4 regions of the Microbispora sp. NPDC004025 genome follow, and region 4 is predicted to be linked to each of the others. Evidence: riboswitches for the same ligand, from Rfam matches in the RefSeq annotation. Region 4 holds a riboswitch; each other region holds the start of a gene.
What was found. A riboswitch is a leader RNA that binds a small molecule or an ion and turns the genes downstream of it on or off. The one in region 4 is predicted to bind cyclic di-AMP.
Positions count from the first base shown of each region.

Region 1: linked by a shared signal. The riboswitch ahead of ACWEQG_RS04960 (CHAP domain-containing protein) and the one ahead of ACWEQG_RS19185 (NlpC/P60 family protein) in region 4 are both predicted to bind cyclic di-AMP.
Region 2: linked by a shared signal. The riboswitch ahead of ACWEQG_RS13070 (C40 family peptidase) and the one ahead of ACWEQG_RS19185 (NlpC/P60 family protein) in region 4 are both predicted to bind cyclic di-AMP.
Region 3: linked by a shared signal. The riboswitch ahead of ACWEQG_RS23175 (glycoside hydrolase family 25 protein) and the one ahead of ACWEQG_RS19185 (NlpC/P60 family protein) in region 4 are both predicted to bind cyclic di-AMP.

Region 1 is NZ_JBSGHN010000002.1:114,259-121,377, forward strand. It holds gene ACWEQG_RS04950 (extracellular catalytic domain type 1 short-chain-length polyhydroxyalkanoate depolymerase) at 1-633, shown strand, start outside; gene ACWEQG_RS04955 (DUF305 domain-containing protein) at 887-1,513, shown strand; gene ACWEQG_RS04960 (CHAP domain-containing protein) at 1,547-2,155, opposite strand; cyclic di-AMP (ydaO/yuaA leader) riboswitch at 2,505-2,647, opposite strand; gene ACWEQG_RS04965 (GNAT family N-acetyltransferase) at 2,872-3,624, opposite strand; gene ACWEQG_RS04970 (SPW repeat protein) at 4,014-4,484, opposite strand; gene ACWEQG_RS04975 (glycoside hydrolase family 15 protein) at 4,624-6,399, opposite strand; gene ACWEQG_RS04980 (D-arabinono-1,4-lactone oxidase) at 6,463-7,119, opposite strand, start outside.
Region 2 is NZ_JBSGHN010000004.1:246,198-253,316, reverse strand. It holds gene ACWEQG_RS13090 (DNA-binding protein) at 1-153, opposite strand, end outside; gene ACWEQG_RS13085 (PEP/pyruvate-binding domain-containing protein) at 212-1,480, shown strand; gene ACWEQG_RS13080 (histidine phosphatase family protein) at 1,587-2,201, shown strand; gene ACWEQG_RS13075 (non-reducing end alpha-L-arabinofuranosidase family hydrolase) at 2,821-4,299, shown strand; gene ACWEQG_RS13070 (C40 family peptidase) at 4,433-4,768, opposite strand; cyclic di-AMP (ydaO/yuaA leader) riboswitch at 5,105-5,264, opposite strand; gene ACWEQG_RS13065 (hypothetical protein) at 5,545-6,633, opposite strand; gene ACWEQG_RS13060 (hypothetical protein) at 6,691-7,119, opposite strand, start outside.
Region 3 is NZ_JBSGHN010000009.1:224,349-231,467, forward strand. It holds gene dmpG (4-hydroxy-2-oxovalerate aldolase) at 1-248, shown strand, start outside; gene ACWEQG_RS23160 (acyl-CoA dehydrogenase family protein) at 257-1,441, shown strand; gene ACWEQG_RS23165 (oxygenase MpaB family protein) at 1,488-2,933, opposite strand; gene uppS (polyprenyl diphosphate synthase) at 2,930-3,646, opposite strand; cyclic di-AMP (ydaO/yuaA leader) riboswitch at 3,965-4,108, shown strand; gene ACWEQG_RS23175 (glycoside hydrolase family 25 protein) at 4,121-4,843, shown strand; gene secD (protein translocase subunit SecD) at 4,918-7,119, opposite strand, start outside.
Region 4 is NZ_JBSGHN010000007.1:1,523-8,641, forward strand. It holds gene ACWEQG_RS19175 (RDD family protein) at 752-2,092, opposite strand; gene ACWEQG_RS19180 (amino-acid N-acetyltransferase) at 2,241-2,792, opposite strand; cyclic di-AMP (ydaO/yuaA leader) riboswitch at 3,183-3,335, shown strand; gene ACWEQG_RS19185 (NlpC/P60 family protein) at 3,488-4,447, shown strand; gene ACWEQG_RS19190 (LuxR family transcriptional regulator) at 4,656-4,904, opposite strand; gene ACWEQG_RS19195 (zinc-binding dehydrogenase) at 5,216-6,139, shown strand; gene lysS (lysine--tRNA ligase) at 6,301-7,119, opposite strand, start outside.

The sequences.
Region 1 (7,119 bases), on a different contig from region 4:
AGCAGGACCCCGCAGCAGTGGGGTGACCTGGTCCGGAACGCCTATCCCGGCTACGCGGGGCCGTATCCCCGGGTGGCCGTCTGGCAGGGCCAGGCGGACTACACGGTCGTCCCCGCCAACGGGAGGCAGCTGCGCGACCAGTGGGCGAACGTGCGGGGCGTCTCCCCCGCCCCCACCGCCACACGGTCGCTCACCGGCGGCGCCACGCTCACCGTGTACGGCGACGACGACGTCCGCCTCTACGAGATCGGCGGCATGGGTCACGGCCTCCCCGTCGATCCCGGCGGCGCCCCCGACCAGTGCGGCGCCACCGCGGCGTACTTCCTCGACACGATCTGCTCGGCCTACCACGACGCCCGGTTCTTCGGCCTGGACGGCGGCGCCCAGCCCAGCCCCAGTCCCAGTCCCAGTCCCAGTGCCAGCCCCAGCCCCTCGCCCGGCGGCACGCCGGCCGGGACGTGCGTACGGGCGAGCAACTACGCCCACACCACGGCGGGACGGGCCTACCAGTCCGGCGGCCACACCTACGCCAAGGGGTCGAACGACGCGATGGGCCTGTGGAACACGTTCACCGTCCACGCGCTCCGGCAGACCGGCCCGGATCACTGGGTGCTCGCCGACGGCCAGTGCTGACCCGCCGCCTTCCGAGGGGACCGCGTGGCCCCCGCGACCGCCAGGAGGCCCGGGAGGCATGATCGGCATCCGGCCGGGCACGTCTCCCGGGGCGGACGGCGGGGGCGTCGCGTCCGGGCACGGCGGAGGTTTCGCGGGCGGCAGGCCCCGCGGCTTCCGGCGTGCCACGGCGGGTCGGGCCGCCACCGCGGGCCGGGCCGTCGCCCCGTTCCGGCCCGGTCGCCGTGTCCGGACGAATACGGAGGTGGTTGCGATGAGCGGACGCGTACTGCCCTCGGCCCTGCTGGCGGCCGCTCTGCTGAGCGGCACGGGCGGGTACGGCACCGCGGCCTTCGCCGGCACGCCGGCCCCGCCCGCCGCACTGGCCGCCGCCCCGGCCGCCACACTGGCCGCCGCCCCGGCCGCCACGACGCCGGCGGCCGGCCACAACGAGCAGGACGTCATGTTCGCCCGGATGATGATCCCGCACCATCGTCAGGCGGTGGAGATGTCGAAGCTGGCCGGCAGCCGGGCGGCCGACGCCCGGGTCAGGCGGCTCGCCGAGCGGATCGAGGCCGCCCAGGCTGCCGAGATCCGCACGATGAGCGGCTGGCTCACCGCCTGGGGCGAGCGGGCGCCCGACGAGAGCGCCGCGCCGGCCCACCACGCCATGCCCGGCATGATGTCCCCCGAGGACATGCGGCGCCTCGAGGGACTGTCCGGGCGGGCCTTCGACCGGGCCTTCCTCACCATGATGATCCGGCACCACGAGGGCGCCGTCAGCATGGCCAGGGACGAACTGCGCGGCGGAGCGTACGAGCCGGCCCGGCGGATGGCGGCGTCCGTCGTCTCCGGCCAGTCGGCCGAGATCACGGAGATGAAGCGCCTCCTCCAGCAGTGACGGCCCGCTCGTCCGGGACGCGGCCGGCGGAGGTCAGCGGGTGCGGCGCCTGCGGTGCCGTCCGACGGAGGGCGCCGCCGCGGCCCTGAACCGGAGCCCGGTCACGGCGGTGGAGACCACCGCGAAGAGCAGACCGGCCGGCAGGACGGCGTCGCCCGGCGACCACACGACGTCGGGAGACTGCCCCTGTTGCGCCGCCATGTTCCTGGTGGTGGGCCCGGCCGGACCCTGGACGCTCGCGTTCACCGCGGCCACGGGCTGGACCGTCACCGTCGCCTTCGGCGTCGGCTTGACCTTGCGCGGCAGGCCGTACCCGACGATCTTGTTCTTGTCGCGCACCTTGCGCTTCAGCCAGACGCCGTCGACGTTGCCCTCGATCGTGTGGACCTTCCCGCCCACGACCTTCTCGACCACGCCGACGTGGTCGATGTCGCGGACGTTCTTGGTTCCCGACCAGTCGAAGAAGACCACCGCGCCCGGCTCGGGCTTGTCGCTCCAGGCGTGCTGCTTCTTGAACCACTTGGCATGCCGCGTGGTCAGCGCGAACTCGCCGACGTGGTCCTGCACCCCGGCCCGGTTCGCCGCCCAGGAGACGAACATGTCGCACCAGGGGGCGGTCTTGAAGTCGGGGTCCTTGGCCACGTTGTCGGCGTACCACTCGCCGAACTTCGTATGTTTTCCCGCTCGTTCGCGGTAGCCCAGTTCCGGGCGGACGGCGTCGAGCAGTTGCCGAGCTATGGGATCGCTGGAAATCGGAGGCTCCTCATGGCGCGCTTTAAGACATGACGAACCGGCCCACCGGGCGTGACGGCACGACGGCATGGCCGTACGAGGGCACGGCCCTCCGGCGGGGCGGAATCAGAAACGGGAGATGTGGCAGCCCGTCACGGGCGCGCCATCACCCCGGAAGCCTGGAGACGTTCCAGGGCGGGCAAGCGGTCCGTCGATGCGACGCGGACCGGATCGGCAGGTGGAGCCGACACTCCACGCGCTCTCCTCTCCTTGGCCGCCTACCGGGTTAGCTGACGGGTTCGGGCCAGGAGTAGCCCTACCGGATGGTCCGGATTCACCCCGAGAGACATGGGTCCCCGGTTCCCGGGATGGATGACGTCCGGGATTCGGCGGTCGCCGGTCGTCCTCGGGTTGAGGACCGCACACCGGCGCGACACGGGAAGCATAGTAGATAACAAGTAAGACACGGTCCAAAAACCGGCAAATGACCCGATTCGGGCCGCCGCCGCGCGACACTTCCGCTGGTCCTCGCGGTCGCGGCCCGTCCTCGGTGAGATACGCCACACAGCCGTACGGCACCCGCCGCCGGCCGGACGATCCCTGGCCGGCGACCGGTCCCGGACGGGTCACTCCGCGAGCGACATGTACAGGCGGGTGCCCGACGGCCGGTAGCCGACGCGTTCGTAGACGCGCCGCGACCCCTCGCCGCCGTACTCGAGCCACACCGACCGCGCGCCACGGGTGAACATCTCGGCGGTCAGCGCGGCGGTGACCGCGGCGGCGACGCCCCGGCCGCGGAAGGCCGGGCGCGTGCCGACACCGGCGAGTTCCGACGTGCCGACGGCGGGGGCGGAGCAGGTGGCCGCGCCGGCGCACCCGCCGTCCCGCGCCCGGACGAACCGCACCGCCCCGCCGCTCTCCTGCAGGCGGCGCAGCCGGGCCGCGCCCTCCGGTGAGGCGGCGAACTCGGCGCCGAACGCCTCGGACAGAGCGGCGTCGATCGACAGGTAGTCCTGGTCCGCGACCGGCGTCTCCACCAGGGGACCGCCGTCCCTTCGCGGCGTCAGCGTGTCCGGGGTGCAGACGAGGTAGTCGTGCACCGCCTCCACGCCGAAGCCCGCCCGGGCGAGCGCCGGCTCCACGCCGGGCGCGGCGTCCGGCGCGAACTCGAGCCGGGGCTTGAGCCCGCGATCGCGGAACGCCCCGACCAGCGCCGCGACGTCCCGCGCGGACGGCCGGGCTCCGGGCAGGGGGGTTGCGTAGTTGACGTGCGGGCTGCGGGTGTCGGGATCGATCCCGACGACGAAGCCGCCGGTCTCGACGACCTCGGGGCGGCGGCGAAGGTTGGCCACGGCAAAGCTCTGGACATCGATGTCCACGGTGATTGAACCTCACGTCGATGACGAAGTGGAGCGCGCTCCCGCCACGTCGAGCGGGCGATGAGCCGCGCGGGGGGCCGTCCCCATCGGGGGACGCGGACGGTGCGCGGAGCACCGCGGCGTCGGGCCGCCGTGAAACGGTGACGGCACTGCCCGCGCCGGTGCCGCCGGGTGGCGGACCGCTCAGTGCCGACGGCGGCCGCTGCGGGTCGCCGAAGCCATGGCCTCAGTCCTTCGTCTGTACGCGTGCTGTGAAGCGGTCGCACTCTCCCACGCGTCCGCGCACGGCCGCAACCGCTTATCCCCCGCCCCTTTCGCGCGGCCGGCCAGGACGCGTACGCGGGCCCGACGACGTCAGGGACGGGTACGCGGCCTGGCCTCGTTCGCGGCTACCACTGGCCGCCCGGTGCGCCGACTCCCCGTCGCCGGCCGCCGCGCTCGTGCTGCCGGTAGTTGGCCGCGAACGCCAGCGCGCCGAGGCCGAACAGGAAGATGATCGCCCCGGTGACCACGTTGTCCCAGATGGTCGCGGTGGTGGCCGGCTGTCCGCGGATCACCCACGGCGCGATGATCGTCCAGGCGCCCAGCACCGGCAGCACCCAGCTCACGCCGTACGTGCGGCCGAACGCCGACGCGCAGCTCAGCGCGAGCGCCGCGACCGTCAGCCCGATGATCAGGTTGTTGATCGCCAGGCCGCCGAATCCGGCGAAGCCCACGACCCACGGCGAGATGGCGAGGTAGAGCCCGGCGAGGAGCGTCACTCCGTCCATGATTTGCGCGGGAACGGTCGAGCCCGCGCGATCGTACGTCTGGCGCAGTTCCGTCGCGTCCGGGCGTCGTGCCAGACCTGGTTGCACCATGATGCGTCACCTCTTTCCCCCGGCAGGGCCGCGGCCGCGGGTTTCCCCGGACCCGCCCGGCCCTCACTTGCATCATGCAACGCGGCAGGTGGCGCGGGGTAGGTCGCGAGACGCGCGGGAAACAGATGGACGACATCTCTCAGGCAGATGGACCCGGCGCCGCCAGAGCCTGGGCCGCGTTGACGACGGAGACGTGGCTGTAGGCCTGGGGGAAGTTGCCGACCTGTCGCCCGCGGCCGGCGTCGTACTCCTCCGACAGCAGGCCGACGTCGTTGCGCAGCGACAGCAGGCGCTCGAACAGGCGCCGCGCCCGTTCGCGGCGGCCGAGCAGGGCGAGCGCGTGGGCGAGCCAGAAGGAGCAGGCGACGAAGACGCCTTCGCCGCCCGGCAGTCCGTCCACGTGGTCGGCCTCGGGCCGGTAACGCAGGACGAGGCCGTCCTCCGTCAGCTCCCGGCACACGGCGTCGACCGTGCCCGCGACGCGGGGATCGTCCACCGGCAGGAAGCCGAGCCGGGGGATGAGCAGCAGGGCCGCGTCGAGGCCCTTCGACCCGTAGAACTGGGTGAAGGTGTTCCGGTCGGCGTCGTAGCCGTGCGCGCACACGTCCCGGTGGATCTCCTCGCGCAGGGCGCGCCAGCGGCCGGCCGGGCCGTCGAGGCCCTGCTTCTCGACGGAGCGGACCATCCGGTCCGCCGCCACCCAGGCGAAGACCTTGGAGTGGACGAAGTCGCGGCGCGGGCCGCGCACCTCCCAGAGCCCGTTGTCGGGCTCACGCCACGCACCCTCCAGATAGTCCATGAGCGCGCACTGCAGCTCCCAGGCCTCCTCGTCCGGCCGCAGGCCCGCCTCCCTGGCCTGGTAGAGGCAGTCGATCACCTCGCCGTACACGTCGAGCTGGAACTGGCCGGAGGCGCCGTTGCCGATCCGCACCGGCCGCGACCCCTCGTATCCCGGCAGCCAGTCGAGGGTCCACTCGGGCATGTGCCTGCTGCCGTCGACCGTGTACATGATCTGCAGGTCGGCGGGGTCCCCCGCGACCGCCCGCAGCAGCCAGTCACGCCAGGCCGTCGCCTCTTCGGCGTACCCCGCGTCCATCAGCGCCCGCAGAGTGAACGACGCGTCGCGCAGCCAGCTGTAGCGGTAGTCCCAGTTGCGCGAGCCCCCGATCCGCTCCGGCAGCGACGTCGTCGGCGCCGCGACGACCCCGCCGGTGGGGGCGTACGTGAGGGCCTTGAGCGCGAGGAGGCTGCTGCCCACGGCCTCGCCGTACTCCCCCTGATAGCGGCAGCCGCCGAGCCACTGCCGCCAGAGCCGGTCGGTGGCGGCCAGTTCCCCGGCCGCCTCCAGCCGCCGCGGCCGGTCCCGCCACGACTGCTGCCAGGTGAGCACGAACGGCACCCGGTCTCCCTCCGTGACGGAGAAGGATCCGGTCGTCCCGCGGAGGCGGGAGTCCTGGGCGAGCTCTACGGGCGACTGGAGCCAGGCGGCGTTGGGACCGGCGATCACCGCCACCTCTCCCCCACGGTGCCGCACCCAGGGGATCACGGCACCGTATTCGAAGCGCAGCAGCAGTTCCGTGCGCATCTCCACCCGGCCCCGCACACCCTCCACCACCCGCACGAGGTCGGGCGCCTCGCCGCGCGGCGGCATGAAGTCGACGACCCGGACGCAGCCGCCGGGCGTGTCCCAGGTCGTCTCCAGCACCAGCGCGCCGTCGCGGTAGCGGCGCCCGGTGCACGTCCCGCCCCCGGCGGGGGCCAGCAGCCAGCGTCCCGCCGGGCGGCCGCCCAGGAGCGCCGCGAAGCAGGATCCCGAGTCGAAGCGCGGCAGGCACAGCCAGTCGACCGAGCCGTCGCGTCCGACCAGGGCGGCCGTGTGCATGTCGCCGATGAGCGCGTAGTCCTCGATGCGCATCGTCCTGCCTCGTGATCCCGTGACGACGTACCCGGCCCTGATGGGCCGAATCCGGCAGGGGCGTCAGCCGCGGCCGAGGACGTACCGCTCGACGAACTCGTTGGCGAACACGCCCCGGGGATCGAAGTGCCGCGCCAGCGCGGCGAAGTCGTCCAGGCGCTCGTAGCGGGACCTCACGACGCCGGGCGGAAGGGTGAAGAGCTTGCCCCAGTGGGGCCGCGCGCCGAACGGCGCGAGACGCTCCTCGATCGCGGTGAGCACGGGCGTCACGGCACCGGGGTCCTTGATCCAGGTGAAGTGGAAGGCCACCGTGTCGCGGCCCTGGCTCGGGCTCAGCCACAGGTCGTCCGCGGCGATCGTGCGGATCTCGCAGATCTGCAGCACCGGGGCGATGCGGTCGCGGATCTCGGCGAGGGCGCGGAACGCCTCGGCCGCGTGCCGCCGGGGCACCATGTACTCCGCCTGGAGCTCCTCCCCGCTGCTGGGGGTGAAGTCCGGCCGGAAGTGCGGCAGCCGCTCGAACCAGGGGCCGGGGACGCCCATCTGGGCCGTGCAGTGCACCGCGGACATGCCCGGCACGGGGTGCCTCGGGCCGTCGGCCGGCGTCGCCCCGAAGAAGCCGCCGCCCGGCTCGGCGCCGTGGAGGCCGCCGGCGGCCGTGGCCCCCTCCAGGCCGCCCGCGGCCGCGTCCCCCGCGAGCCCGCTCACCGCCGCCGCCTC
Region 2 (7,119 bases), on a different contig from region 4:
GACCGCCGACGGCGGGACGGGCGCAGGCCGCCACGGACGGGCGTCTAGCGCATCCGCGCCCAGGTCCAGAAGACGGTCACGCGCCTCCTGCTCGCGCTGGGCCCGGACGTGGTCCGCGTGCGTGCCGCGACCGACGTCGTCCTTGCGTTCCATGCGTCTCAGACTGCACAATCAACGAATTGTTGTCAATTTAATGTTGAAGGGCTGAGCGGTGATCGTTCCCCTCACGGAGGCTGTCGCCGATACCTGCGGGGGCAAGGCCGGCGCACTCGGCGCGTTGCACCGCGCGGGTCTGCCGGTTCCCGACGGTTTCGTCGTCCCGTTCGCCGCCTACCTCGCCGCCGTCCGCGACCTGGACCTCGGGCGGCTCGACGGCGAGGCGGACGACGACGACGCCGACGCCGACGCGGTCGACGCTGTGCGGCAGGCGATCGGGGCCCGCCCGATCCACGCGGCCGTCGCCGACGCGCTGGGACGGGCGCTCGGCGAGCTCGGAGATCCGCCCGTGGCGGTTCGATCATCGGCGGCGGGGGAGGACACCGGTCAGGCATCGGCCGCCGGTCAGCACGAGAGCTTCCTCGCCGTGCGCGGAGTCGGCGAGGTCGCCGCCGCCGTACGCGCCTGCTGGGCGTCGCTGTTCTCCTCGCGTGCCACCGCCTACCGTGCCGCCTCCGGCCGCCACGACCGGCGATCCGGCGATCTTCTGATGGCCGTCATCGTCCAACGCCATGTGGACGCCGAGGCGTCCGGCGTCATGTTCACACCCGCGGACCGGAGCGACGCGACCCGGATCGAGGCGTCCTGGGGCCTCGGCCCCAGCATCGTCGAGGGCAGGGTCACCCCGGACACCTACCGTGTCGCCGGGGACGGGTCGGTCACCCGCACCGTAGCGGACAAACAGAGCCGCCTCGACCGGCGCGGCGCGCGGCTCGTCATCCACGACGTGCCCACAGCCATCCGGAACCAGCCGGCGATCGACGACGCGACCGCCGTACGGCTGGCCGAGTTGGGCGAACGGGCCGCCGCCGTCCTCGGTGGACCGCAGGATGTCGAATGGGCGATCGCCGGCGGCCGCACGTGGGTTCTGCAAGCGCGGCCGGTCACCGCCGCGCTCCCACCACCGGCATCGCCTTCCGGCGCTCCGGACACTCCGGCCGCTACGTTCTACGGAACGCCGGGCAGCCACGGGACCGTGACCGGCACCGCGAGGATCGTCCGTGGTCCCGTCGACTTCGCGCGCGTGCGCCCGGGCGACATCCTCGTCTGCCCCTTCACCGACCCTGCGTGGACCCCACTGCTGCGCATCGCCGCCGGCGTCGTCACCGAGACCGGAGGCGTGCTCTCCCACGCCGCGATCGTCGCTCGAGAGCACGCCATTCCCGCCGTCCTCGGTCTCCCGAACGCGACGAGCGACCTCCGGGACGGCACCGTCGTCACCATCGACGGCACCACCGGCACGGTCACGGCAATGGGCGACTGACCTCCTGGCCCGGGCGGTGCGGAGCTCCGGCTCGGCATCCCGCCGTTCCACCCCACGTCGAAAGGAGATGGGGAAGGGTCCGCAGGGACTCCCGCCCCGGCTACGCATGGCGACTCGACGCCTCTACCTGGCCCGTCACGGTGCGGCCGACGCGTTCGGGAACCTCACCGACATCGGACGCCGGCAGGCGGCCCTGCTGGGCGAACGGCTCGCCGGCGTGCCGGTCGACGCCGTGTGGCACTCGCCGCTGCCACGCGCCGTCGAGAGCGCGCGGGAACTCGCCCGTCACCTGCCGGAGGTGCCGGTGGCCGAGGCCGCCGAACTCGTCGACCACGTGCCCTACGTCCCGGGCGCGGCCGAAACGCCTCCGTCCTGGGCCGGCTTCTTCGACGGCTACGACGACACCGAGGCGGCCTCGGGCCGCAGACTCGCCGAGGCCCTGGTCGCCCGGTTCGCGAAGGTCCCCGGCACCACCGCGGAGGGAACCCGGCACGACACACGCGAGGTGCTGGTGACGCACGCCTACCAGATCGCGTGGCTGGTGCGGCACGCGCTGGACGCGCCGCCGTCCCGGTGGCTCGGGTTGAACAGCGCCAACACCGCACTGACGGTCATCGACTACCGCGACGGCCTGCCGCCCACGCTCGTGATGTTCAATGACATGAGCCACCTCCCGCCCGGCCTGCGCTGGACCGGGTTCCCCGAAGGCGTCAGGCCGTGAACCGGGCTCCCGGCCGCTCGCCGGGGAGCGCGGCAATCGGTGATGCGGCAGGCCGCCGCCCACGTCGGCGCGTACTCGGTTGAAAGTTTCATCACGTGCCGGATCGCATGCGGTGCGGGCCGGGCCCGTAATGCCAGCTGAGTGCGTTCCAGGAGCGCGAGGCGCCGCCGAAGCTCCCGGTCGGCTCTTGACGGACCCCGGCGGGTCCTAGTTTGCTCCGCCATTATCACCGGCAACGAGACCTATGGACGCGGCTCTCCGCGTCGTGAATTGTGAGCGCTAACACGCGCCGGCCACGGAAAGGAGGGTCTCCATGATCGGAGGCGGTCCGCGGCCGCGCGCCACCCCGGCGGCATCCGGACGTGGCCGGCGGGGGGCAGAGTCGCGTCCTTGACGCGGTGCCTCGCCCGGTCGTATCCGCGCCGCTGCACCATCACCGACGAGTAGCCGAGGGAGAGGAACCCGGGATTGCGCAAGATGTTAGCGCTAACAGATCCGTGGTCGCCCTTGGCCCTTCCATCGCGGACGGTACCTGTCCGCCACCGTGCAATCGCTGCGGTTTTTCCTGGCGTGGCCTGCTTCGCCACGCTTTCACCCCCCGAAGGAGGAGAACGAAACAATGGATTCACCCCCCATTCGTATGACGAGCGGCCGGCGTCGTTCGCCGGTCGGTGTCGGCGTACGCCTCGTGGCGGTGCTGGCCGCGTTGGTGGCGGCCACCGCGACGTGGGCGGTGCCGGCGTCGGCGGCGCCCGCACCCCTGGTGAGCGCTGCGTCGGGGCGTTGCCTGGACGTGGCGGGCAACACCGACGCGCTGGGCACCGCTCTGCAGATCTACGACTGCAACGGGCAGGCGAACCAGGGCTTCGAGTTCACCTCCGCCGGTGAGCTGCGGACCTTCAACGGCACCCGGTGCGTGGACGCCTACAACATGGGCACGACGAACGGCACCAAGGTCGTGATCTGGTCCTGCAACGGCCAGAACAACCAGAAGTGGCGCCAGAACTCCGACGGCACCATCGTGGGCGTCGCGTCCGGGCTGTGCCTGGACGTCGTCGGCGCCGGCACCGCCAACGGCAGCCAGGTCCAGCTCTACAGCTGCTGGGGCGGCGACAACCAGAAGTGGAGCATCCGCGGAGGCGGCGGCCCGAGCTCGTCACCGTCCCCGACGGTGACGCCGACCGGCGGCACGTGCGACCTCCCGTCGACGTACCGCTGGAGCTCCACGGGCTCGCTGGCGAACCCGAAGTCCGGGTGGGTTTCGCTCAAGGACTTCACCAACGTCGTCTACAACGGCAAGCACCTGGTCTACGCGACGACGCACAACACGGGCACGAGCTGGGGTTCGATGAACTTCGGCCTGTTCACCAACTGGTCCGACATGGCCTCGGCCAGCCAGAACACGATGCCCTTCTCGGCCGTCGCGCCCACGCTGTTCTACTTCGCTCCGAAGAACATCTGGGTGCTGGCCTACCAGTGGGGCGGAACCGCCTTCTCCTACCGGACCTCCAGCGACCCCAGCAACGTGAACAGCTGGTCCGCGCAGCAGACGCTGTCCACGGCGAGCATCACCGGCTCCGGCACCGGCCCCATCGACCAGACCCTCATCGGTGACGGCCAGAACATGTACCTGTTCTTCGCCGGCGACAACGGCAAGATCTACCGGCAGAGCATGCCCATCGGGAACTTCCCGAGCAGCTTCGGCTCCAACTACACCACGATCATGAGCGACACGACGAACAACCTGTTCGAGGGCGTCGAGGTCTACAAGCTCCAGGGCCTGAACAAGTACCTGATGCTGGTCGAGTCGATCGGCTCGCAGGGCCGTTACTTCCGCTCGTACACGGCGACCAGCCTGGGTGGTTCGTGGACCCCGCAGGCCACCAGCGAGAGCAACCCCTTCGCGGGCAAGGCCAACAGCGGCGCCACCTGGACCAACGACATCAGCCACGGTGACCTGGTCCGCAACAACCCCGACCAGACCAAGACCGTCGACGCCTGCAACCTGCAGCTGCTCTACCAGGGTCGTAGCCCCAGCTCCGGCGGCGACTACGGCCTCCTGCCCTACCGGCCGGGCGTGCTGACGCTGCAGCGCTGATGATGTGACGCAGGATTCATGAGACCTCCGGTCGGTGTCGCCCGACCGGAGGTTTCCTGGTTCCGAGGGCGCGGGCGCGCGCGGGGTTCCCGGCCCGCGCCGACGCAGGCCGGGAACCCCGCGCGCCCCGGTGTCAGACCCCCGGACGTACGGCGGTGAGGAAGCTGCTCCTCCAGTAGCCCTTGAGGCTGTCGATGCGGACCACCGCGCCGCTGTGGGGGGCGTTGATCACCTTCTTGTGCCCGATGTACATGCCCACGTGGCCGCCGCCGCTGGTGAAGACGAGGTCGCCGGGCTTGAGGTGGGCCAGGCGGACCTTCTTCTTGGCGGCGTTGAGCATGGACCACGTCGTGCGCGGGAGCTTGATCCCGGCCTTGCGCCAGGCGAACTGGACCAGCCCGGAGCAGTCGAACGCCCGCGGGCCTGTGGCGCCCCACACGTAGGGGTCGCCGAGCTGCTTCTTCGCCACCTTGATGGCGCGCTCGGCCTTCTCCTGCTGGAGAGCGGACTTGCTGAGCTTCTTGGCCGCGGCGGCGTCCGGGGTGGCCCCGGCGGCGGCCGCCGCCGGGGTCGCCGCCGTGGTCGGGATCGGGGTCGGGGTCGTGGGCGCCGGGGTGGCTCCCGTCGCGGGGGGCTGGGGCGGGATGAGCGTCGAGGCGGGCTGTGGTGCCGTGACCGTCCCCGGTGCGGCGGCCGCGGGCAGCGCGCCGAACGCCGCTACAGAGGCGGTGAGCGCGACGCCACCGATCGTGACGCGGGCGATGCGGGACAGGGTGGCGGGGTTGGTAGACAGGGGGTCTCTCCTAGAGTCTTCCGCTTGCGCCTACCGGGTTAGCTGACGGATTCGGGCAGGGAAGTCGCCCTACGGCGCTCGGCGCGCCGATTCACCCCGGACCTTCGTGCGAAGGTCGACTGGTTCCCCGGCTCCGTGCTTCCTTGCCGCACGGATTCGGCGTCACCGGCGCCCTGGGGGGCGGAGAGGACATGACGACGGTGACAGTGGATTTTCGTTTTCAAGCACGGCGGTGCCGGTTCCGCGACGGCGGCGTCATGGGGTACGCCGCCGTCACAGGGCAAGGAAACTACCAAGCTCCCCCATATTCGGGCAAAGGACACATAAAGGGTAAGAAGCCCATAAAAGGGATCATGTCCGCATAGCCGCAGGTCAGAGCAGCGTTATCGGGGAAACGTGACGCTCGTCACACCCGCACGAGAGCCGGAGAGAAGCTCCCGGCATCGTGAAGATCAGCGCGTACGCCAGAACGTGCCGTTGGCCGAGGGGTCGTCGGGGTCGCCCTGCGGCACGGTGAAACCCGCGCCCCACAGCGCCGCCGTGCCCGGCCTGCGCGCGATCGAGGACAGGACGGCGTCGGTGCCCGCCTTCCGGGGGAGGGGGACGCTCCTCCACGCCGAGCCCGTCACGTGCCACAGAGTGGGGTTCCAGTTGCCCTGCACGACCCACATGCCGCCCTTGCCGTCGGGCTCCACCTCCGTGTACGGCTGCGCGTTGGCGGCGCCGACCGAGGCGGACCAGGACGTGCCGTTCCAGCGCATCACCAGGGTGCGGTTGTAGGTGACGTCGTCACCCTCGTCGTCCGCGCCCTCCCAGGTGACGCCGCCGACGGCCCACACGTTCCCCGGGCTCACGACGGCGATGTCGGCGAGGAACGCGACGGCGTCGGGGGCGGGCAGCTTGACCGCGGGCGTGGGCACCAGCGCCCAGGACCCTCCGTTCCACCGCATGATCGCGGGACGGTCGCCCTTGCTGCCCGCCGCCCAGACATCGCGGGCCCTGTACGCGTCGACGGCGGCGGCGTGGGCCGGCAGCCGGACGCTCTTCCACGAGGATCCGTTCCAGTGCCTGGCCGAGGCCGAGGACCCGGCCACCGCCCAGACGTCCTTCGCGCCTGTCGCGTCGGCGTCCGTCGCCGAGAACGCGCCGCCCAGCGAGAAGGTGGTCCACGCGCGGCCGTTCCACCGGGCGGCCTTCCCCTGGCCGAAGACCCAAGCGTTGCTGTTCGAGGTGGCCGCCACGGCCTTCAGCTCGTACGCCGGGGCGCCGGGGACCACCTGCCACGCCCGGCCGTCGTACCTCTGGACCAGGCCCCGCTGCTTCCCGTTCGCGACCCGGTGACCGGCCGCCCACACCGAGCCGTCGGCCAGGACCGTCACGTCGTCGAGGACGTCGTCACCGGGCAGGGTGTTCACCCTGGCCAGCCGCCACGCGGCGGTCTCCCCGGCCCGGCCGCCCTCGTGGGTCACGCCGGAGGCCGCCACGGCGGGCGCGCACGCCAGCCCGAGCGCCGTCATCCCCGAGACGATCGCGGTACGCACAACGCCTCCCCTTCCGTCATGAGGATGACGTTCGGAGGAGAGGATCAGTTCACTTCGTCACCGGGACGATTTGCTCGCCTTCTCCGTCCACGGCTCGTACGTGCTGTCGCCCGGGAGCACCCAGATCCGTGTGTCGGGCCGGGTGAGCGTCCGCAGCAGCGTCGCCTTGCCGGTCGTCTTCGAGACCCGGTAGACCGCCACGCCCGTCTTGGTCCGCGAGCGGACGACCACGCGCCCCGCCGTGTCGAAGTCGAGGTCGTCGATCTGCTGCCCGCGGGGCAGCCGCACGGTCACGGTGCCGCTCTCGTGGCCGGTGCGCAGGTTGAGCAGGCGCAGCTTGCGGGACTCCGGCCACGAGCCGACGGGCACCGCCGCCGTCACGTAGTCGTTCGCCAGGGCCACCGCCCACCTTCGCGTCTTCGGCCGCAACCGGGCACGCAGCGCCCGGTCGAACACCGTCACGCGGCCCCCTACCACCCCCTGCAG
Region 3 (7,119 bases), on a different contig from region 4:
AGATCATCGACGCCGCCGAGGACGTGGTCCGCCCGATCATGGACGGCGAGTGCCTGCTCGACCGGCTGACCCTGACCATGGGCTACGCCGGGGTCTACTCCAGCTTCCTCAAGCACGCCGACCGTCAGGCGAGGACGTACGGCGTGTCCGGCGCCGAGATCCTCATGGAGGCCGGGCGCCGCAAGCTGATCGGCGGTCAGGAAGACCAGCTCATCGAAATCGCAGTCGCCCTCGCGGCGAAGAAGTGAGAACAGCCATGGCCAACCCGGTACTCGAAGCGATCACCCAGCGCGCCGAGGAGATCAGCGCCCTCGGCCCCTCCAATGAGACCCTGTGCCGGCTGGACGACCAGGCCGCCAAGGTGCTGCGCGAAGCGGGGGTCATCCGCATGCTCCAGCCGAAGATCCACGGCGGCTTCGAGTTCCACCCCCGCGACTACGCCGAGACGATCATGAAGCTGGCGAGCCTCGACGGCTCGACCGGCTGGGTCGCGGGAGTCGTGGGCGTGCATCCGTGGGAGATGGCCTTCGCCGACCCGCGGGTCCAGCAGGAGGTCTGGGGCGAGAACCAGGACACGTGGATCGCCTCGCCGTACGCGCCGATGGGCATCGCCCGGCCCGTCGACGGCGGCTACGTCTTCAACGGCCGCTGGCAGTTCTCCTCGGGCACCGACCACTGCGACTGGATCTTCCTCGGCGGCATGCTCGGCGACGCCGAGGGCAGGATGGCCCAGCCGCCGGCCTCGCTGCACCTCATCCTGCCGCGGTCGGACTACGAGATCGTCGAGGACTCCTGGAACGTCGTCGGCCTGCGCGGCACCGGCAGCAAGGACATCATCGTCACGGACGCGTTCGTCCCCGGCTACCGGACGATCCCGTACAACAAGGTCGTGGACGGCAGCCAGGCCAAGGAGGCCGGGCTGACCAACCCGCTCTACCACATGCCGTTCTCCGCGGCGTTCCCGCTCGGGATCACCGCCGCGGTCGTCGGCATCGCCGAGGGCGCGCTCGCGCACCACATGGCGTACCAGCGGAGCCGCGTGCAGATCACCGGCACCAGGATCAAGGACGACCCGTACGTCCTGTACGCGATCAGCGAGGCGGCGGCCGAGATCGCGGCGGCGCGCTCGGCGCTGCTCGACAACGCCTCGCGGATGTACGACATCGTGGCCTCCGGCCGCGAGGTGACCTTCGACGAGCGGGCCGTGGGCCGCCGCACCCAGGTCCAGGCGGCCTGGCGCGCGGTACGGGCGATGGACGAGATCGTGGCGCGGTCGGGCGGCAACGCGATGCGGGCGGACAACCCGATCCAGCGCTTCTGGCGGGACGCGCACGTCGGGCTGGCCCACGCGATCCACGTGCCCGGCTCGGTCTTCCACGTCACCGCGCTGACGCAACTCGGCATCGAGCCGCCGCACGGCCCGATGCGCTCGATGATCTGAGGAGTGCCGGATCTGAGAGTGCCGGTTCCCGCCGGAGGCGGCGCCGTCAGGTCTGGGCGAACATCTGGTCGTAGACCCCGGAGTGCCGGCGGCCGGCCATGAAGTCCAGGAACCGGCGGACGAACTCGGCCCGGGTCAGTCGCTCGCCGGCGTCGCCGTCGCCCGGGTCCTGATCGAAGGCGGTCCGGAAGAGAGCGCGGTACTCCTGGGCGTCGATGACCTGGTCGTCGTCCGTGTCCGTCACGTCGAACAGGACCTCGGCGATCCTGATGAGGGCGGAGCCGGCCATGGCGGCCGCCGCCGCGCCGTACTCGTCGCCGGTGATGCGTCCGTCGCCGTCGGTGTCGAGCTCCTTCTGCAGCTCACGCCACCAGTCGGCGAAGGCGGCGAACAGGCGGTCCTCGTCCTGGGTGTCCAGGTCCAGACGGGTGGCGATCTCCCGCGCCATCGCGGCGAGGTCGGGCCAGCGGAGGTGGCCGTCGCCGGTCTGGTCGAGGACCTCGGAGAAGAACCGTGAGGCGGAGCGCACCGCCGAGTCGCCGGCGGCCGACGTCTCCTGACCGGGCGTGAGGAGGCGCAGGAGCGCCCCGGCTTTCGCCACGCCACGGCGTAGCCCCGCCAGCGCCTCGCCGCCCCGCTGCGGCGCGTAGCCCGGGTCGAGCATGGTCATGACCGTGTCGAGCCGGGTCCACGACTCCGGCAGCAGCCGCGTCGCGAGACTCGTGGACAGGCAGGTGGCGTGCATGAGCGTGCGCGTGCCGGGGACCTCGGCGAGCCCCAGCCGTGCGCGGAGCGACTCGGGCAGCGTCGCCACGATGATCGCGCTGGCCGTCGGCCCGGCGATGGCCCTGCCCGCCGCCCACACGGCGGGCCGGTCGCGGAGCAGAGGGGGCGCGGGTACCTGCGCGAACAGGCGGTCGAGGACGACGTGGACCGCTTCGGTGTTCTCCAGCCGCTCCTCGACGACGGTCGAGTAGTAGCGCCAGAACTCCCGCACCGTGGGCGGAAGCTTGCCGCCGTAGGGGTCCATCAGTGCGAGGAACGCCTGGAACTCGGCGTACAGCCGGTCCAGGGCGGGGCCGTCGAGGGACTCGCCGCTCAGCCGGCCAATGGTGACCGCGGATTCGAACAGCGTCGCCACCACCCAGGCGCGTGCCTCGGGATCGGCGGCGTTGAACGGGCGGTTCTCGGCGTCGGTGCCGGTGATGCGCGCGTGCAGGCGGTTGAGCCGGGCCGCCTCCCGCTGGCGCACCCGGATGTCGGGGTCGACCATCCGCTGCGCGCTGAGCACGGTGTTGCGCAGGCGCCGCCACGGGTGCGCGACGAAGGTCGAGTTGGCGATCAGCGCGGCGCCGATCTGCGGGTGCGCGGCCTCCAGGACGATGGCCCGGGTCGCCACCAGCCCCCAGCGTGTCTGGCGGGTCAACCGGTGGAGCATCGATCCCGGGCCGAGCGGATCGGCGTCGGCTCCGGCGGGTGCGGCGTCGCTCATCGACATTCCTTTCCTGTCAGGGCCGGTTCCTGTACCCCGCCGAACCGGCGGTCGCGCCGCCGGTAGGTCTCCAGGCATTCCCAGAAGTGCCCGGCGCGGAAGTCCGGCCACAGCACCCGGGGGAAGACCCATTCGGCGTAGGCCACCTGCCACAGCATGAAGTTGGATATCCGCTGTTCTCCGGAGGTGCGGATGACCAGGTCCACCTCCGGCATGTCGGGGTGGGGCAGACGGCGGGCGAAGCTTTCCTCGGTGACCTGCTCGGGCGGCACCCCGTCGCGGATCAGCGACCGGGCGGCCTCGACGATGTCGCGGCGGCCGCCGTGGTCGAACGCCACCGTCAACGTCATCCGCCGGTTGTCGCGGGTCAGCGCCGTCAGATCGGCGATGTCACGGGCCAGCGCGGGCGGGATCCGCGGATCGGCGACGCCGAGGAACCGGCAGCGGATCCCGCGTGTGTGCAAAGACAAGGCGTGTTTGCGGATGGCGCGGCGAACCAGCCGGAGCAGGTCGTCGACCTCGGCGGCCGGGCGCCGCCAGTTCTCCGTGGAGAAGGCGTACAGGCTCAACCACCCGACGCCGGCGGTGTGGGCCGCCTCGATGACATCGATCACGGCGGCCTCCGCCGCCCGATGCCCCTCGATGCGGGACAGCGACCGCTGCGCGGCCCACCGCCCGTTCCCGTCCATCACGCACGCCACGTGATGAGGCACGCCTCTCACATCGCCCGCCTCGAGAAGGAGTACATGGTCACTTCCGTCGTTCGCCGCCGTCCCCGGCCCTGGTGCGGGGGGGAGGGAGGAGAGTGATCTCTCCGGAGACGGACTCTTTCACAATCCGTGAGGCGATGAATACTAACCGTCAGTATCGGTGATCCTTACCTCGCCTGTCGCCGCAGGTAAAGACGTGTTTTGTCCCGTTTACACCAATCTGATGGTGTGTGTACCTTTAGGGCACACGGTTTGGGGTAGCGACCGCCCTCCGGCGCCGCATCCCTTGCCGTGTCGTTGCCCGGTCCGCGCGGTCCCGTGACCGTGCGGCCGCCGAATCCGCGATCAGCGGAGCCGGGGACCCACTTCTCTTCGGGGTGAATCGGGAGCAGCCCCAGATGCGCCCGTAGGGCACTTCCTGCCCGAACCCGTCAGCTAACCCGGTAGGCGGCATGGAAGCAAGGAGTCAGCCCCGACATGTCCACCCACCGCCTCTCCCTCGATCGCCGGCCCTCCGGCCGGCGCCTGCGCTCCGCCCTCGCGGCGGCGACCCTCGCGGTCTCGGCCGCCACGGCCGGCGTCACGGCGGCCGTCGCCCTGCCCGGCCCGGCCTACGCCAACCCGCACACGTACGGCCAGGACGTCTCCGGCTACGAGGCCGACCACGACTGGATGAACAGCCGCGCGCAGTTCGGCTTCATCAAGGCGACCGAGGGCACGTCCTGGGTCGACTCGTCCTTCCCCCGGCACTGGCGTGAGCTGGACAAGAAGGGCATCGTCCGCGGCGTCTACCACTACGGTCATCCCAAGAACGACCCCATCGCCGAGGCCGACCACTTCCTCGACGTGGTGAGCTCGCAGCCGGGCAAGCCCGGCGACATCCTGGTGCTCGACCTGGAGACCAGCGACGGCCAGTCGGTCGAGCACGTCAACGAGTGGGCCAAGGCCTGGCTGGAGTACGTGACGGCCAAGACCGGGACGAAGCCGATGTTCTACAGCGGCTGGAACTTCGCCGACAAGTACGGCCGCGGCCTCGGCGACTACCCGCTCTGGGTGGCCCACTACAGCAAGGCTCCGGGCGACATCACGCCGCCCGCCGACTGGAAGGCCTGGGCGATCCACCAGTACACCGACTCGCCCATCGACCAGAACGTCTCCGCGCTGACGCCCGCCCAGTTGCGCGCGCTCGGCCGCCAGTAGCCGCACGACCCAGCCGCACGACCCAGCCGCACGGCCCCCGGGGCGGGACGCCCGCCCCCGGGGGCCGTTCCGGCTCAGACCACCGCGCCGGAGCCGTCGCGCCGCGCGGGCTTGACCCGCGGTGCGGCGGGAGCCGGCGGCGGCTGGCTGGAGCGCCGCTCCAGCGCGATCGCCACCGGCCCGGCCACGAACGACGACGACAGCGTGCCCACGACGATGCCGATCAGCAGGGCGACGGCGAAGTCCCGCAGCGAGTCTCCGCCGAACACCGCCAGAGCCGCCAGGATGAACAGCGCCCCGAGCCCGGTGTTCACCGTGCGGGGTGCGGTCTGCAGGATCGCGGCGTTCACCACCCGGCCGAACGGCTCGCCGCGCCGCATCGGCCACAGCTCGCGCACCCGGTCGAACAGCACGACCTTGTCGTTGACCGAGTAACCGATGATCGTCAGCATCGCGGCCAGGAACACCCCGTCGATCGGCTTGCTCAGCCAGGCGAACGTGCCGACGACGACGGCCGCGTCCACGAACAGCGCCGCCACGGCCGCCGTGCCGAACGTCCACCGGAACCGGAACGCCAGGTAGGCGAGCTGCGCGGCGAGCGCGACGGCGAGCGCGATGAGCGCGTTGCGGCGCAGTTCCTCGCCCAGGCTCGGCCCGATGAGCTCGTCACGCTGCTTGGTGACCTCGCCCACGCTCCGGTCCAGCGCCTCCTCCACGCGGACCACGTCGTCCGCGCTGATCTGCCCGGTGCGCACCGAGATCGCGTCGTCCGACCGTTGCACGACGGCCGAGGGGAACCCGGCGTCCGCCACCGCCTGCCTGGCCGCCGTGACGTCGACCGGCCTGCTCGTGCCGAACTCCACGATCCGGCCGCCGGTGAACTCGACGCCGTAGTTCAGGCCGCGGGTGACCAGCCCCGCCCCGGCGAGCACGAGCAGCCCGGCCGCGACGGCGAGCCACAGCCGCCTGCCCCGCATCAGATCCGGGTCGCGCCGGGTCAGCCAGGTCCTGACCCGGCCGATCGAGCCGATGCCGGACGCCCGGGGGCCGATCCTGCCGATCAGGGCGGTGGCGAGCACCCGGGTGATCAGCATGGCCGAGACCAGCGAGGCCAGCACGCCGATGGCCAGGGTCACGCCGAAGCCCTTCACCGGGCCCGAGGCCAGCCAGAACAGCAACCCGGCGGCGAGCAGGGTGGTGATGTTGGAGTCGGCGATCGCGCTCCAGGCGTTCTTGAAGCCGCGTTCGAGGGCCGCCTTGAGGCCTCGGCGGGGCGCCTCGCCGTACTCCTCCCTGGCCCGTTCGAAGACCAGCACGTTGGCGTCCACCGCCATGCCGATCGCCAGGACGAACCCGGCCAGGCCGGGCAGTGTGAGCGTGGCCCCCATGGCCACGAGCCCGGCGTACGAGATCAGGCCGTAGCAGGCGAGCGCGACCGCGGCCAGCACGCCCACCAGGCGGTAGACGACGCCGATGAACAGCGCGGTCAGGATCACCCCGACGATGCCGGCCTTGGCGCTCGCCGCGATGGCGTCGGCGCCGAGGGTCGGGCCGACCGTGCGCTGCTCGACCAGTTCCAGCGGCACCGGGAGCGAACCGCCCTTGACCAGCACCGCGAGGTTCTGCGCCTCCTGGGCGGTGAAGGACCCGGTGATCTGCGTGGTGCCGCCGGGGATCCCCGCCTCGCAGGCGATCGACTCGTCCACCTGCGGCGAGGAGATGATCTCGTTGTCGAGGACGATGGCGACGCGGCGCTTGTGGTCGCCGGGAGGCGCGCAGGCCGCCGTCCCGGTCAGCTCCCGCCAGGGTCCGGGCTCCTTGAAGTCGATCGTGACGAACCAGCCGGGCCCCATCTGGGGGTCGGTGCGGGCGGCGGCGTCGGTGACGCCGGCCCCGCTGAGCGCGACCGGCCCGAGCTTCAGCTTCTGGCCGCTCTCGTCGGCGATCGCGTCCTTGTCACCGGCCTCCGCGGGGCCGAGCACCGAATGGAAGTTGAGCTGGGCGGTCTTGCCGATGACCGCGGCGGCCTCGCGCGGGTCGAGCACGCCGGGCAGTTCGACGATGATCCGCTTCTCGCCGGAGCGGACCAGGGTGGGATCGACGACTCCGAGGGCGTCCGCCCGGCGCCGGAGCACGTCGAGGGCACGGTCGGTGGCGTCGGCGTCCGCCTTGACCGTGGGAGAGTCCTTCGTCTCGAAGACGAGCTGGGTACCGCCGCGCAGGTCGAGGCCGAGGCGCGGGGCCATGGTGAGAGCGAGCAGCAGTGAGGTCGCGAT
Region 4 (7,119 bases):
GGGTTCGGTGAGGCCCGAGCCGTAAGGGCAGGTGAGGGGCCTTGTGGCCAGGCCGGGCAGTCGCGGCCCGACAAGCGCGAAGCCGCAAACACGCTCGTGAAAAAGGCCGGCCGGAGGACGTACGGCCGTTGAAGAGCTCGGGCGAAACGAGGAGCGACGTCTCGGCGCCGGATCTTCACAAGGAGCCCCCGCCCCCTTCTCGTACGGCGCGCACGCCTTGGCGAGATATACGCGCAAGCAGATCGTCACAGCCCGGAAGCCTCGTAAAAAGAGAGGACCGGCCGGTTCCACCAAGATCGACAAGCGGCGGCATGAAGATCGAATAAAGGAGCGGGGCACAATCACGTGGACGGTCCGGGCGGCCGGGCGGCCGACTTTCGCACGGCCAAACGGTCCCCGCATTCCGCGGGCGGCCTCCGCGACCGGGTAGAGCGGTGTGCATCCGGAGCGCCATAAGGGCCCCTGCGGCTCCATACTGCCCCATAAGCGCCCCTGACGGTTCCTTAAGCCGCCCGTGGACCGATATGGCCCGGACGGGGACGGCGAGGGCCGGGCTTAAGGATTGGCGCCGGGGGCGGTCTCGCGGTCATTGGGGGCACCTCTCGGGACGGTGAACCCAAGCATGGCATGCCCGGGCGGCCCCGTACGGTTTTTCCCGCACAGCCGGATGGGCGCCTGGTACCGGCGGCGCCAAAGCGGCCATAGAAAAAGGGGCCGATGGTCCGTTCCATCGGCCCCCCCCCAACGGTCGTTACCTGACCTTGACCACCACGGTCTTGGCGACCTTGTCATGCAACGCCTGCTGCAACGGCCTGTCCCAAAGCAGCCACAGGATATTCAGCAACGAGAAGATGCCCGCCAGGTACGTGACGAAGGGAATCCAGCGCACCAACTGCGGACCCCACATCACGATTGCGCGCTTACCGGCCGTGTCGACGGCGAGGCCGCCGTCGAGGGTTCCGCCGATCGATACGACCTTGATGCCCATCGCGATCTTTCCGAGCGTCTGCCCGCGCTGGCGCAGCATGACGAACTCGTAACCGACCATGACGATGCCGGCCAGGATCGCCGTGAGCAGTTCCGCCAGGAAGTAACCGCCTCCCGGGGTGATCGTCCCGTTCGCGATGTCAACGCTCGGGTTGGTGATGATGATCGCCGCGATCACGACCGAGATGATCCCGAAGGGGATGCCGACGACCACGCCGTCGATGATGCGGGCGACGAGGCGCTGCCACCACTCCGCGAGCGGCGCCGGGGCGCCGGGCGGGATCGGCCCCGCGGCCGCGTACGGCTGGCCGTAGGCGGGCTGGGCGTAGCCCTGCTGGCCGTACTGCTGGGCGCCGTAAGCCTGCTGCTGACCGTAGCCCTGCTGCTGGCCGTACCCCGGCTGGCCGTACTGCTGCTGACCGTAGTCCTGCGAGGCGGCCTGCTGGGCGCCGTAGCCCTGCTGACCGTACTGCTGCTGGCCGTAGCCGCCCTGCTGCTGACTCTGCTGGGCGCCGTAGCCCTGCTGGCCGTACTGCTGCTGGGCGCCGTACCCCTGCTGCTGACCGTGCTGCTGACCGTAGTCCTGCGAGGCGGCCTGCTGGCCGTACCCCTGCTGGGGTCCGGTCTGGCCGTAGCCCTGCTGCTGGCCCTGCTGGGCGCCGTAGCCCTGCTGGCCGTACTGCTGCTGGGCGCCGTACCCCTGCTGCTGACCGTAGCCCTGCTGCGGGGTCTGCTGGCCGTACCCCTGCTGGGGCCCGGTTTGACCGTAGCCCTGCTGCGGGCCCGTCTGGCCGTAGCCCTGCTGGCCGTACTGCTGCTGGGCGGCCTGCTGGCCGTACCCCTGCTGGGGTCCGGTCTGGCCGTAGCCCTGCTGCTGGCCCTGCTGGGCCCCGTAGCCCTGCTGCTGGCCGTAGCCGCCCTGGGCGGCGTCGTAGCCGGGCGGCTGCTGCGGGCCCGTGTTCTGCCCCGTGTGGCGGTAGTTGACGACCGTCACGTCAGGGTCGTAGTCCTGGGCCTGTCTGTCCGTGCCGTACCCGGGGTGCGATGACGGCGGTGGCGTTCCGTCCGACTCGTCCTGGGGGTACGGCGGCTGTCCGGTGCTCACCGTGTCACCTCGTTTCGAAGACGCATGCGCCGCACGTCCGTAGCACACGCTGATATTGCCAAAAGTAGCGACAGGCGTAACAACAGTCACCTTTGCGGACACTGACAATTCGCGTCAAGATCATTATCTGCCGGGACGTGAACGGCGGTCAATGGCGGTCGAGGTGCAGCAACATCCGGGTGTTCCCCAGAGTGTTCGGCTTGACGTGCTCCAGATCCAGGAACTCGGCGACACCCTCGTCGTACGACGCGAGCAGTTCCGCGTACACCTCGGGAGAGACCGGTGTGCCCTGAATGGGCCGGAAGCCGTGCCGGGCGAAGAACTCGACCGCGAACGTGAGGCAGAAGACCCTCCGCACGCCGAGGTCCCGGGCGGTCTCGATGAGCGCGGCGACGATCCGGTGACCGATGCCCCCACCACGCACCACGGGGTCCACGGCGACGGTCCTGATCTCGGCGAGGTCCTCCCACAGCACGTGCAACGCGCCGCAGCCGACGACCTGCCCGCCCACCTCCGCGACCCAGAACTCCTGCACGTCCTCGTACAGCGTCACCGTGCTCTTCTTGAGCAGACGGGGGCCGACGCCCGAGTACGCGTCGACGAGGCGCCGGATCGCCCGGACGTCCGGCGTCCTGGCCCGGCGCACCGTCACGGCCGTGGCACCCGAACCACTGGATGTCTGCGCGGCGACCTGCTCCATGAGCGGTCAGCCTAGCCGGACGGAATCCGATCCCTCATAGTCGGCGCGAAGGACCTCCACGGATAACGGTCATTCCCAAACACCACGCCCGACATGAGGCCTGACCCTGTGTAGCCGTCAGGATACGGATGGACGCCCAGCCGGCCCGCGAGACCGCGATCCGGTTCGTCCCACTTTTTCCGGCAGTCCGCACGGCACATCCACCACCTCGAATCGCTCCAAACACAGGTGAACGCGGATGTATCCCCATTGAGCCCGTGACCCAGCTGTGATCGTTTGGTTGTCAAACGTAGACGGGTTTCGGAGTTCTGGTTGAGCAAGAACTCGCCGTGCACTATCGTCCAGCGACGATGCCGGTCATCGTGAGCGCTCACGGCGGCCGGGCGCCGAATCTTCGAAGCACCGAGTGCGGAGGGGAGCCGGGGACCCAACTGCAGGATCAGGATCGGTTCGGTCTAGATCGTCAAGGGGTGAATCCACCAAGGTAGGGCTACTCCGGCCCGAACCCGTCAGCTAACCCGGTAGGCGCTCAGTAGTGCCCCGCCACATGGCCGTGCTCCACGACACACGGCCTGCCGCGGGGCACATGTGGGAGAGGAGCTCGGTTGCGCACGCGTGGAGGACGGCCGGCGGGCAGGCACGCCCGCCACCGACGGTCCGGATCCGGCACGGCCGGTCCGGGTGCCATCCGCCGATTGGCGTTCGTCGGCGTCGCGCTCACCGCGATCACGTTCGGCGCCCCGGTGGTCCGCGCCACCGCCGACCCCAAGCCGAGCCTCAAGGAGCTCACGGAGCAGGTCGAGAGCCTCTACACCGAGATCGAGAGCCTCACCGAGCAGTACAACGGCGAGCGCGTGCGGCTTAAGGCGGCCGAGCGGTCCGCCGAGCTCGCCAAGAAGAACCTCGCCAAGAGCGAGGCCGAGCTGGAGGTCCGCCGGCAGAAGGCCAACGCCCTCGCGCAGCACTCCTACATGACCAACGGGCTCGGCAACGCGCTCGTGCTCATCGACAGCGACGCCGACCCGCAGAAGTACCTGAGCCAGGCCTCCACGACGTACGCGCTGGAGCTGCAGGAGAGCCAGGAGGTCGCCGAGGTCACCAAGGCCATGGACGCCGCCTCGCGGGCCAGGGAAAGCGCGGCGGCCCGGCAGACCGAGGTCAAGAAGCTGCTCGCCGGCCTCGACTCGCGCCGCGACAAGATCAACGCGCTGATCAAGAAGACCGAGAGCAGCCTCTACCGGCAGGTCGCCCGCACGATCGGCAGCCAGACGCGCAGCCGGATGTCGTTCCCGATCGTGGGCGACGGCAAGGCCGCCCAGGCGGCCCGCTGGGCCCTCAGGCAGCAGCTCAAACCGTACGTGTGGGGCGCCGAGGGCCCGAACTCCTTCGACTGCTCGGGCCTGGTCATGGCGGCCTACCAGTCCGTCGGCATCAGCCTGCCCCACTACACGGGCAACCAGTGGACGGCCGGCACCCACATCTCCCGTGACCAGCTCCGCCCCGGCGACCTGGTGTTCTTCTACTCCGACCTGCACCACGTGGGCATCTACATCGGCGGCGGTTACATGATCCACGCGCCGCGCACGGGAGACGTCATCCACATCGCGAAGATCGCCGGACGGCCGTTCGCGGGAGCGGTGCGCGTCGCCGACTGAGCGGGGCCGCCGGGACAGCGCGCCGCGAGAGCGCGAGCCGGAGCGCACGCCGGCTGAACCGCGCCGCGAGACCGCGCGAGCCGGAGCGCACGCCGGCCGAGCCGCGCCGCGAAAGAGCGCACGCCGGTTGAGCCGCCGCTTGGACGGCTCCGCCGGCGTCGCCGCTTTCTCCGGCGCCCTTCCCGACCTCGTGCGCTCCGGAACGCGGTCAGATGAGGCGGCGTCGTGCCGCCCAGGCGACTGCCTCGATCGCCGTCGCGACGCCGATGCGGTCGCAGATGCCCCGCAGCCGCCGCCGCACGGTGCGTCCGCTGACGTCGAGACTGCGGCCCACGCGGTCTGCGGTCACGCCCTTGGCCAGCTCCGCGAGAAGAAGTAAGTCCTCATCGGTGAGACCGGCACGATCAAAGTCCGAGGCGAGACTGTCACCTCGGTAGACGACCTCGGGAACACCCATCGTCCGCCCTCCCCCACGACGATGATTCGTCGGCCCACCCTCCAGGGACGGTAAACGCCTGCCGCGAAGGTCGTCAAGGTCGAAAGCCGACCGGCCGGTCGTACGCCTTCCGGGGCGCCTCGGCAGCCTCCGCCCGATCGCTTCCGGCGGCACTCGGAGATTTCACCCAGGCACGTGAGCCGGCAGTCGGGTTCGGACCGGCACCGAGGGTGATTACACCTTTCCTCCGCCTTACTTACGCACTTACAGGTGCCTACTAACCGAAGGAGAGTAACTCCCCCTACGCTCGCTGCCAGGTGGAAGGAGGACACATGAGAACACTGGTGGCACAGGACGGTGCCGTACGGGTGGTCGAGACGCCCGATCCCGAGCCGGGGCCGGGCCAGGTGCGGATCAGGGTGGAGGCGGCCGCCGTCAACCCGATCGACCTCATCACCGCCTCGGGCGCCCTGCCCGATTACGGCCTCACGCCCCGTCTGGAGGCGTACGCGCTGGGCTGGGACGTGGCGGGCGTGGTCGACCGGGCCGGAGCGGGCGTGACGGCCCTACGCTCCGGTGAGCGCGTCATCGGGCTGTCGGACCGGCTGACCGACCGGCCCAAAGCCCAGTCGGACCTGGTGGTGCTGGACGAGACGGCCGTCGCGCCGGCGCCCGCCGGGGTGGCCGCGCCCGAGGCGTCGACACTGCCGCTGAACGCGCTCACCGCCGTCCAGGCGCTCGACCTCGCCGGGCTCGACAAGGGCGAGACCCTGCTCGTCACGGGCGCGGCCGGGGGCCTCGGCGGCTACCTCGTGGAGCTGGCCACGGCGCGGGGGATCAGGGTCGCCGCGGTCTCCGCGCCCGGCGACGAGCCGCTCGTGCGGGGCTTCGGCGCGGAGTGGTTCATACCGAGGGGCGCCGACCTGGCCGCGACCGTCAGGGCCGTCGTTCCCGGCGGCGTGGACAGCGTGGTGGACGCGGCGGTCGCCGGCCTGCCCGCGCTGGACGCCGTGCGCAACGGGGGCGCGTTCGTCGCCGTCGCCGCCGGGCAGGCCCCGCTCCCGTTGCGCGGCATCCGGGTCTCGACGGTGTTCGTCCGCGCCGACGCGGACCAGCTCTTCGACGTGACGAAGCTGGCCGAGGCCGGACTGCTGACCACGCGGGTCGCCGGCACCTATCCCCTGGAGCGGGCGGCCGAGGCGTACGAACGCCTGCGCGGGGGTGGCCTGCGCGGCCGGCTGGTCCTGCTGCCCTGAAATTCCGGTGCCCTGGCGTGCCGGTGCCCCGACGCCGCCGGACCGGCGCGCGGACGGGAACGGGTCCGGTACGACCGCGGGCCGGACGGCGATGCCGTCCGGCCCGCGGCGCCGGCTAATCGGCGGTGCGGCCCGCCCCCGGGACATGAGACACGGCGCGCTCAGGCACGACCGAGCAGCTCACGCACCCGGTCGCGGCCCACCGCCAGCAGCAGCGTGGGCAGGCGCGGGCCGGTGTCGCGGCCGACGAGCAGGCGGTAGAGCAGGGCGAAGAAGGCCCGCTGGGCCGCCTTCAGCTCGGGCGTTGCCGCCTTGGCGTCCATGTCGAGCCCGGCCTGCACCTTCGGCACGCCGTACACGAGGGTGGTCAGCCCGTCGAGCGACCAGTGCGCGTCGAGGCCCTCCGCCAGCAGGCGCAGCGACTCGCGGTCCTGCTCGCCGAGCGTGTCGAGCAGCTCCTTGTCGGGTGTCTCGCGCACCTGCGTGCGGTCCTCCGCGGGCACGTAGGTGTTCACCCAGTGCTGGGCGCGGTCGAGCCGGGGCCGCAGCTCGTCCAGCCCGGTGATCTCCGGGTCGAACGCGCGCAGGATGCGCAGCGTCTGCTCCTCGTGCCCGGTGGCGATGTCCACGACCGAGGCGAGGGTGCGGTAGGGCAGCCGCCTCGGCGTCTCCGGCAGCGTCCTGGACGCGGTGCTCGACGCGCGGCGGTAGGCCGCCTGGTCGGCCGGCAGCGCCGTGCCGTCCTGCACCTTCCTGGTCAGCGTGTCCCACTCGTCGTACATCCGCTGAATCTCCTGGTCGAAGGAGACCTTGAACGACTGGTTGGGACGGCGGCGGGCGTAGAGCCAGCGCAGCAGCGCGGGCTCCATGATCGACAGAGCGTCGGCCGGAGTCGGCACGCCGCCCTTGGAGCTGCTCATCTTGGCCATGCCGCTGATGCCGACGAAGGCGTACATCGGCCCGATCGGCTGCGGCGCGTC